Regions from separate parts of the Exiguobacterium acetylicum genome, predicted to be linked through region 4. Evidence: riboswitches for the same ligand, from Rfam matches in the RefSeq annotation. Region 4 holds a riboswitch; each other region holds the start of a gene.

Region 1 (2,200 bases), 290 kb from region 4:
GATGATGAACGGTAAGGACCGGACGATGTTGACGACGAAGTCAAGAACACGGCGGACGGCAAGGTTTTGAAAAAATAATCCGCGGTCGGTGACGAACAAGAGAATCCCGAGCGGAATCCCGACGACCAATGCGAAAGTAAGTGAAATTCCGACCATCCAAGCCGTCTCGCCGAGTGCCTTCAAGAGCTCGGGTAACATCGTTTGAATACGATCAAGCCACATCCTGAATCACCTCGAGTGCGTGAAGTTCCGTCGCGAGCCAGTCGAGGGCAGGAGCGATTTGATCGGATGATCCCGTCAAGCTGACAATCAGGACACCGAAGGCGACGTCTTGAATGTAGTCGACCTTACCGTGCAAGATGCTAACTGAGATATCGTAACGGCGGATCGCTTCTGATAACGTACTCTCACCGGTCTTCTCGCCCGTGAACTGCAAGCGGATGATCTTACCCGGAGTTGCCTGCAAGATGCGTTCCGGCAATTCGATTTGTAGTGCCGTATCGACGTAATGTTGCGTCACCGGATGCTTGGCTTGACTGAACAAGTCATAGGTTGAGGCGACTTCAACGACTTCACCTTGCGACATGACGGCGACACGATGGCAAATCTGTTTGACGACATCAATCTCATGCGTGATGAGGACGATCGTCAAGCCGAGTCGTTCATTCAAATCCTTCAGCAGTTCAAGAATCTGTAGTGTCGTAACGGGGTCAAGAGCGGATGTCGCTTCATCACATAACAAGACGGTCGGATTGTTTGCGAGTGCCCGGGCAATCCCGACGCGCTGTTTCTGCCCACCGCTTAATTGACTCGGGAAGTTCGTCTCAAATCCTTCAAGTCCGACGAGCGAGACGAGTTCGCGAATTCGCTCCGGGAAATCTGCACGTTTGACGCCAGCGGCCTTGAGTGCAAAAGCGATGTTATCCGCGACGTTGCGCGACTGAATCAATTGGAAATGTTGAAAGATCATTCCTGTCCGCAAGCGAAGTTGACGCAAATCTGCTTTTGACATCCCGCCGAGCGAGACACCGTCGACCTTGACGGTTCCTTGTGTCGGATGCTCGAGCCCGTTGATCAGGCGAAGCAACGTACTTTTACCGGCACCGGACTCACCGATGATTCCGAAGATTTCTCCTTTTTGGATCGTCAAATCGACATCCCGTAATGCAAAAATCGGGGTCCGGTCTCGGACGAACCGTTTTGTAATGTGTTTGAATTCAATCATCCGCTCATCTCCTCATACAAAAAAGTCGCTTTTTCCTAGTAGCAGAGCAACCAGAAAAAAGCGACGAAAGTGTAAGATTTCGTAACTTATCTCTCAGAATGAAAATCATTCTGTAGGATGTGGCACCGTTCCTTACAGGTGGTTGCCGGACGTCGTTGGGCCTAATCCCTCGGTCGCTCTCGATAAGTAGTTATGCTGTTGGGATTTACTTTAACGGAAATGATTCCCATCTGTCAAATGTTTTTTCAGAATTATTCCGCAACAGGTGTCCGGAACAGGTTGAGCGTTCCGATTCGATCGACGGCTTCTTCTAGACGTTCGACGTCAGCAATCAAACTAATGCGGACGTAGCCTTCACCGTATTCGCCGAAGAATGATCCCGGGGTCACGGCGACGTGTGCTTCGTCAAGTAGATGATCGGTGAAGCTTTGGGACGTGTAACCTTCCGGAACAGGAAGCCAGACGAAGAAGGAACCGCCTGGGCGTGGACCACTCCAACCAATCGCATCGAGTTTTGCGAACAACGCATCGCGTCGTGTTTCATACAAGCTACTTAACTCGCGGACGCACGTCTGATCACTCGTCAGAGCGACGGTCGCCGCATGCTGAATCGGTGTGAAGGCACTGACGTAGAGATGTTCTTGGTATGTTTCGATGCTTGAGATGACGGACGGATTACCAATCGCAAAGGCGATCCGGAAGCCGGACATGTTAAAGCGTTTTGAGAGTGAGAATAGCTCGATCCCGACGTCTTTTGCCCCTTCCGTCTGCAGGAAGCTCCGTGTCGGACCATCGAAACTGATGCCGCCGTATGCTAAGTCATGGACGACACAGATATCATGGGCATCGGCGAAAGCGACTGTCTGTTCGAAGGCTTCTGCCGTCGCGGTCGCCCCCGTCGGATTACTCGGGTAGTTGAGGAACAACATCCGGGCACGCTCGACGTCCGTCGTATCAAGTAAGTCGTAATCCGGT
Region 2 (2,200 bases), 150 kb from region 4:
GGTCCGTCCATTCTTGGTTTTCGTGGAGAATATGAATTTTTGTCATGATTGTTGACCTACCTTTCGTTTCGCTTCGACCAGTGGCATTACGTCACGGGCAAAGCGTTCCATTTCTTCAAGTTGTGGTGAGAATTGTAACAAGAGTAACGTGACACCGACGGCTTCGAACGCTAGAATCCGTTCAGCGATTTGTTCTGGTGTCCCGATTAAATTCGGACGTAGACCACGGTTCGAGACAGAATAATCGTTCCGCTCGACCTGTTGCTCCAGTTGCGATTTACTGATGAAATCCTGATAACCGGCATAACCGGCGCTGTCTTCCTTGACGTCCGTGATGCGTTGCCACTCAAGCAGTGCTTCTTCTTCCGTATCCCGACAAATGATGTAGGCAGCAAGACCGAAGCTTTCGAGCGGCTTTTGTCCCGTCGCTTCCCGGCGTACTTTCATGTCGTTGATTTTATGGGCTACTTCTTCAACAGTGCCCCCATGCATGACATAAGCATCACAGTGTTCGACGATCGTCCGTTTCCCAGCCTCACTCTCTCCACCAGCGTAGAGCTTGATGCCTGGACGCTGGACCGGCTTCGGATGAAGTTCCGCCTGCTCGATCGTGTAGTGATGACCGGAGAAGCTATACGGTGACGCATCTGCCCATAGTCCTTTCATGACTGTGACGAACTCTTCCGTCCGAGCATAGCGTTCATCGTGTGCTGTGAAGATACCGTTGTATTGTTTGGCTTCCTCTGCCCACCACGCTGAAACGACGTTGAGCGTAAAGCGTCCACCACTCAACTGATCGATGTTTGCCGCCATCTTCGCCGTCGTCGCTGGATTATGGAACCCAGGACGAACCGCCGTCATGATCTCTAAGCGTTCTGTCGTTGCAGCAATCGCTGCTGCCGTCGTCCATGCTTCAAGACTCGGTTCCTTGATGCCTTTGATATCATTCAAATTCAATTCCGCAATCAACGTCGTCGAGAAGCCGATCCGTTCTGCTGTTTGTGCGACTTGTTTCGCATAATCGAATGTCGGTGGCATCTGTTCATCCTCGACGTTACGTAACCATCCCCCAAAAATCGGTAGCCAAAAACCATACTCCACTCCATCGTCCCCCTTATCATAAAAAAAACGCTCTTTTCGAAGTTCGAAAAGAGCGACGGTATCTTGTCCTGTCCGCTCTTATCTTCGGAAGGTATCCCTTCCTGGAAGTAGCACCTTCCGCCATGGCGGGGTTGCTGAAGTGTCTTCGGGCCAGTCCCTCGACTTCTCTAGATAAGATGTGTTGCATTCATCGTACAAAATTCACTGAACTAAAGCAACCATTAAACCGTCTTTTCCAATCGGAATTATTTAGAGCAAAAAAATCCCGACGTAATGTCGGGATCAGGAATTAATATGGTGCGACGAAATCTGATGTTGGCTCTGGTGCTTGTTCACCACGAACACGATCGTAGAATTTTGCCATTGTGACACTGAAGTATGGTCCAACCCATAAGACAGCAAGACCAAGTGTAACAATCACAAGTAATGCCCAACCAATGAATGATAGGAAGAGTAAGAATGCTTCCATTTTATGACCATCCATGAGTTGGCGTGAACGCGTGATGGCCTCGAGAATACCGACCGATGGTTCATCTCGAAGGATGTAGAACGTCAACAGGTAAGAGAACGACTTGATGATTCCTGGAATGATCAAGAGTAATGTCCATAGGAATAAGAAGACCGCTTGCACAATCGAGACGCCGATGACTTTACCGAAGATTTTATACGGTTCGAACAAATCAGCTACTTTGACTTCTTCATTGCGTGCGAACGACATCGCGACCCACGCCCAACCCGCTGCGATTGGGATCAATAAAATCGAAAGAATGATACTGACCGCACTCATCGCATTTAGATCTTCGTTAGGATCTGGTCCGATGAACGTCGGAACGCTCTGGATGATAGAAAACAGTACGAACATGAGGATGGCAAATCCCCAACGACCGCTGAGCGACTCCTTCGCTGCTTTTTTTAATTGAGATGACATGAGTAAGGTCCTCCTTGAAAAATAAGTTCTTACCTTACTTTACGGTCGAATTCTTCTAATGTTTCACTCTTTTTTCAATAATTTCCCGTCTCATTGCTGGTTGAGCCAGGCACGCTCAAGCTGTCGTTCACACGCCGTGTATAACGAGCGTCGACCGTCGAGCCGTTCCAT
Region 3 (2,200 bases), 680 kb from region 4:
TCGAAAATGATTTACCGGTCGGTACGATTGGGTTTCGGGAAGGACATACATTATGTGCGATCGACGAATTTGAAATCATCGTCCATGGTCAAGGTGGGCATGCGCAAGCACCGCACAAAACAAAAGATGCGCTCGTCGCTGGGGCGCAGCTCGTCTGCAACCTACAACACCTTGTCAGTCGACGGGTCGATCCGTTCGAGCCCGCTGTTCTTGCAATCGGATCCTTCCACGCAGGAACGGCGCCGAACATCGTCACGGGTGAAGCACGCATCGTCGGGGAGATCCGGACGTTCAATGAGACCCTTCGGCATCAGCTCCGGCAAGAAGTCGATCTTGTCGCCAAAACGACATGTGCCGGCATCGGTGCTACTTATTCGATTGACTTCACGACAGGTTACCCGGCGCTTTGGAATCATCCGGACGAGACAAAACTCGTTCAGGAAGCCGCTTCTTTCTTACCGGAAGCATCCGTCCGGGCACTTACACCAATGATGGCTGCGGATGACTTCGCGCATTATCTAACACACGTCCCTGGAAGTTACTTCTTTACCGGTTCCGGATATACGGACGGTCGCGTCAACTATCCACAGCATCATCCGCAGTACGAAATCAACGAACAGGCGTTGTTGATTGGTGCGAAGACACTCGGAGCGACGGTTTTACGTGCCTTGAAACCTAAGGATTGACTTTATTTCTGTGTGAATGGTATCATCACAACAATGATAACGAATGACATCAACTTCATATACCCTTATCAAGAGTGGACCGAGAGATCTGGATCGATGACGTCCCAGCAACCTGCGCATAGCAAGGTGCTACGACCAGCAAAGCGAAAGCTTTGGTTGATAAAAAGCGGCGACTCCTTTTGCAACCAAGCGAAGGAGTCGTTTTCGTTTTCTCGCTGTCAGACATACAATGGGGATTTCCCACGGAGAGGAAGAGACAGATGGAAAAAGCAACATTTGCAGGTGGATGTTTTTGGTGCATGGTGACACCGTTTGAAGAATTACCAGGAATCGAGGGAATCGTGTCGGGTTACATGGGCGGTCACGTCGATAACCCAACGTACGAGCAAGTCAAAACAGGAACGACGGGACATCTCGAAGTCGTCCAAATCACGTTTGATCCGAGCCTGTTCCCGTACGAGCGTCTGCTCGAACTCTACTGGCCACAAACGGATCCGACGGATGCAGAAGGTCAATTCCAAGATCGCGGCACGCAGTACGCACCAGCGATCTTCTATCATACGGATGCACAGCACGAAGCAGCGATCGCTTCCCGTGACGCCCTTGCTGCAAGCAATCGTTTCAAACAACCGATCGTGACGCGGATCGATGCCGCTTCTGAATTTTATCCGGCGGAAGAGTACCATCAAGACTTCCATAAGAAAAATCCAGAGCACTATAAAAAAGATCGTGCTGCTTCTGGTCGCGATGCTTTCATCGAGCAGGAATGGAAAGATACGACGACGGTCTAATCACCTCGAACCACATACAGTAGCTGAAACTGATTTCAAACATCTCGTTCTTCCCCTACTTTCAGTAAAAAGTGGAGGATGATCGAGATGTCATGGAATCAGTTTTTTTATGTAAACAAATGATGTCTTCTTTGCCAACACCCTTACATAAATTTGTAATCGTTTACAAACGAAGTCTTTTGTTTTACGGTTAATAAAAATTAACCGGTTAAAAAGGAGATGATTATATGGAACAAAAAGCGATTCACATATTAGAGAGCTATGAACAGTTAAAAGTGATCAGTGATCCGTTACGAACAAAAATCCTTATGTTTCTCGTCGAAAAACCACACACGGTACATCAGTTAGCCCACTTGCTGACGTTATCTCGCGCGAAGGTCCTCTATCACGTACGGGAACTTGAAAAGCATGACTTGATTCGTCTCGTCCGGACGGAAGAACAGGGCGGCAATCTATTGAAATACTATCAAGCGATTGCTCGAGGATACATTCCTGCCGATCATCTACTGAACTTCGTCGAGACGAATGAAGCGACCCGGCAGTCGTATCTCGAAGTATTGGACCGGGCAAAGACACGCGTTCTTACGGCTCCGACAGCTACTTTTTCTCCTTCATCTCCGAACGTCGAGGACTGGATGAGTTTATCACTTCAAAAGGAACTGACGATGTCTGAAGCCGACTTTCAACGCTTTGCTACAAAATATCGTGCTCTATTGGACGAGT
Region 4 (2,200 bases):
TGAAATCTTGCGTGTCAGCGTCTCTTTCAAGTAAGCAATTCCACCGTTGAACGTAATCAAGCTGACGAGACCACCCATGAGGAGCGTCAAAATGGAGATTTCCGCCATCCCCATCATTCCTTCGGACATCGAGAGGACGAAGCCACTCAAGCCGAAACTACCATCAATCATACCGATGATGCCGGTGAGTAACGTACCACCAATGAGGACAAGAATGACATTGACGCCAAATAGTGCAAGGACGATGACAGCGAGATATGGAATCAACTTGTAGAATTCAAATGCTTTTGCTTCGACGACGTCACCAGAACCAGAAACGAATGCGAGCAGGATGACTGTCAAAATAGCAGCCGGCAGGACGATCATGAAGTTCGTCCGGAATTTATCGCGCATGTTCGTTTTTTGGGTACGGACGGCAGCAATCGTCGTATCCGAGATGAACGACAAGTTATCGCCAAACATCGATCCACCAACGACAGCAGCCGCTGCGATCGCAACGTTGATGCCTGTCGCTTCATGAATACCGAAGGCGATCGGTGCGAGTGCAGCAATCGTTCCGGTAGATGTCCCCATCGCCATCGAGATGAAGGCAGCGATGATGAACAGACCACTCATCAGGAGCGACGGAGGTAGGAACGTCAAAGCGGCATTAACGGTCGCATCGATGGCGCCGATTGCTTCTGCTGTTCCAGAAAACGTACCGGCTAGTAAGAAGATGAAGACCATGATCATGATATCGGGATTTCCGGCACCCGTTGCAATTCGTTCGACCGTTTGATTGATGGATCCTTTCGTCGTGATTGCAGCAAAAATCAAAGCGATCAGTGCGGCGATAAGGATCGGAAATTTGTAAAAGTCGTCATAGAAGATCCCGGCTCCGATGAAGAGAACCAGGAATACGACGAGAGGAAGCAGTGCCCATTTGTTAGGCGTGATCGTTTCATTCATTGTTAACACCTCGTTTCTCAAAGATACAAAAAAAGACCCCTTCGCAAGAAAGAAGGAGGTCTTTATGAAATAAAGACGCTCTTCTTATCTCTCAAGCTTTCGCTTGCTGGATTTGGCACAGTACGAATCAAATCGTCCGCTGCCGAAACATCATTGGGCCAGTCCCTCCGTTTCTCGCGATAAAAAGAAGTCATTCAATTGTTGTAAAACACGTTTCTTACCGTACCGCATTGAGTAACGCGTGTCAACTGTACTTTACTGAAGTGCCTTTTTCAATGTTTGGACGTTTTCTTCCATCAACTTGAAATAAGAGCTGTTTTGTTGCGCTTTCGTGACCGACTCTAGATTATGAATCGTCACGGATTCAGCTCCGATTTCTTTTTGGATGACACGTGCAACCTTAGGTGAGACTGTCTCTTCGAACGCGACGTATTTTAAATCATGCATCCGTGCTTCTTTCACTAAAGCGGCCAGTTGCTTTTGTGACGGTTCATCAGAAGGAGAAATTCCCGCGATCGGCAGTTGTGTGAAGCCATATCGTTCTGCGAGGTAACCGTAAGCGGCATGCGTAACGAGAAGCTCTTTTTTCGATCCATCAGCGACCGCTTGTTTGAACTCTTCATCGAGTGCGTCAGCTTGTTGATCGAACGCTTTTAAGTTTTTCTCGAATGTTGCTTTGTCTTTTGGTACTTCTTTTGATAGAGCAGTTGTAATTGAGCGTGCCATTGCTTTTGCGTTGACAGGGTCGAGCCAGACGTGTGGATCGTATTTTCCGTGGTCATGACCCTCTTCTTCATGCGCATGTTCATCTGTTGCATGATCATCATGCCCTTCTTCTTCGTGGGCATGTTCGTCTTCTGTATGCCCTTCTTCTTCATGTGCATGAAGTGTAGCATCCGACTCTAGCAAGTTGACGTCCTTACTCGTCTCGACGAAGCGGACATCCGTGCCTTTTAGACTCTCCTGGATTTTTTTCGAATACGGCTCGAGCGTCGTACCGGTTAAGAGGAACAAGTCGCCCTTGGCAATCTCAGTGAGTTGTTTTGACGTTGGCTCGTAAGAGTGGGGGTCTGCTCCAGGTGGAACGATCATCTTGACGTCGACTTGATTGCCACCGATTTCGCGGGCAATAGCAGCCGTCGCGAACGTTGATGCATAGACTTCTGTCTGGGTTTTATCTGAAGTCGATGAATCGGTATTTGAACCGCAAGCAGCGAGGACACTTGCACTCGCGAAGGCGACCGTTAAAGCA

Evidence for each region. Region 4 has a riboswitch for S-adenosylmethionine ahead of K7G97_RS15360 (Na+/H+ antiporter NhaC family protein). Riboswitches for the same ligand answer to the same signal wherever they lie in the genome.
Region 1: linked by a shared signal. The riboswitch ahead of K7G97_RS13885 (methionine ABC transporter ATP-binding protein) and the one ahead of K7G97_RS15360 (Na+/H+ antiporter NhaC family protein) in region 4 are both predicted to bind S-adenosylmethionine.
Region 2: linked by a shared signal. The riboswitch ahead of K7G97_RS16080 (LLM class flavin-dependent oxidoreductase) and the one ahead of K7G97_RS15360 (Na+/H+ antiporter NhaC family protein) in region 4 are both predicted to bind S-adenosylmethionine.
Region 3: linked by a shared signal. The riboswitch ahead of msrA (peptide-methionine (S)-S-oxide reductase MsrA) and the one ahead of K7G97_RS15360 (Na+/H+ antiporter NhaC family protein) in region 4 are both predicted to bind S-adenosylmethionine.

What each region holds. Positions count from the first base shown of each region.
Region 1 is NZ_CP082333.1:2,676,275-2,678,474, reverse strand. It holds gene K7G97_RS13890 (methionine ABC transporter permease) at 1-222, opposite strand, end outside; gene K7G97_RS13885 (methionine ABC transporter ATP-binding protein) at 212-1,225, opposite strand; SAM riboswitch class I at 1,309-1,414, opposite strand; gene K7G97_RS13880 (aminotransferase class I/II-fold pyridoxal phosphate-dependent enzyme) at 1,477-2,200, opposite strand, start outside.
Region 2 is NZ_CP082333.1:3,119,970-3,122,169, forward strand. It holds gene K7G97_RS16075 (ATP-grasp domain-containing protein) at 1-46, opposite strand, end outside; gene K7G97_RS16080 (LLM class flavin-dependent oxidoreductase) at 43-1,101, opposite strand; SAM riboswitch class I at 1,177-1,279, opposite strand; gene K7G97_RS16085 (DUF975 family protein) at 1,391-2,029, opposite strand; gene K7G97_RS16090 (DUF2325 domain-containing protein) at 2,120-2,200, opposite strand, start outside.
Region 3 is NZ_CP082333.1:438,883-441,082, reverse strand. It holds gene K7G97_RS02365 (M20 metallopeptidase family protein) at 1-686, shown strand, start outside; SAM riboswitch class I at 749-852, shown strand; gene msrA (peptide-methionine (S)-S-oxide reductase MsrA) at 947-1,477, shown strand; gene K7G97_RS02355 (winged helix-turn-helix domain-containing protein) at 1,705-2,200, shown strand, end outside.
Region 4 is NZ_CP082333.1:2,970,014-2,972,213, reverse strand. It holds gene K7G97_RS15360 (Na+/H+ antiporter NhaC family protein) at 1-948, opposite strand, end outside; SAM riboswitch class I at 1,030-1,134, opposite strand; gene K7G97_RS15355 (metal ABC transporter solute-binding protein, Zn/Mn family) at 1,204-2,200, opposite strand, start outside.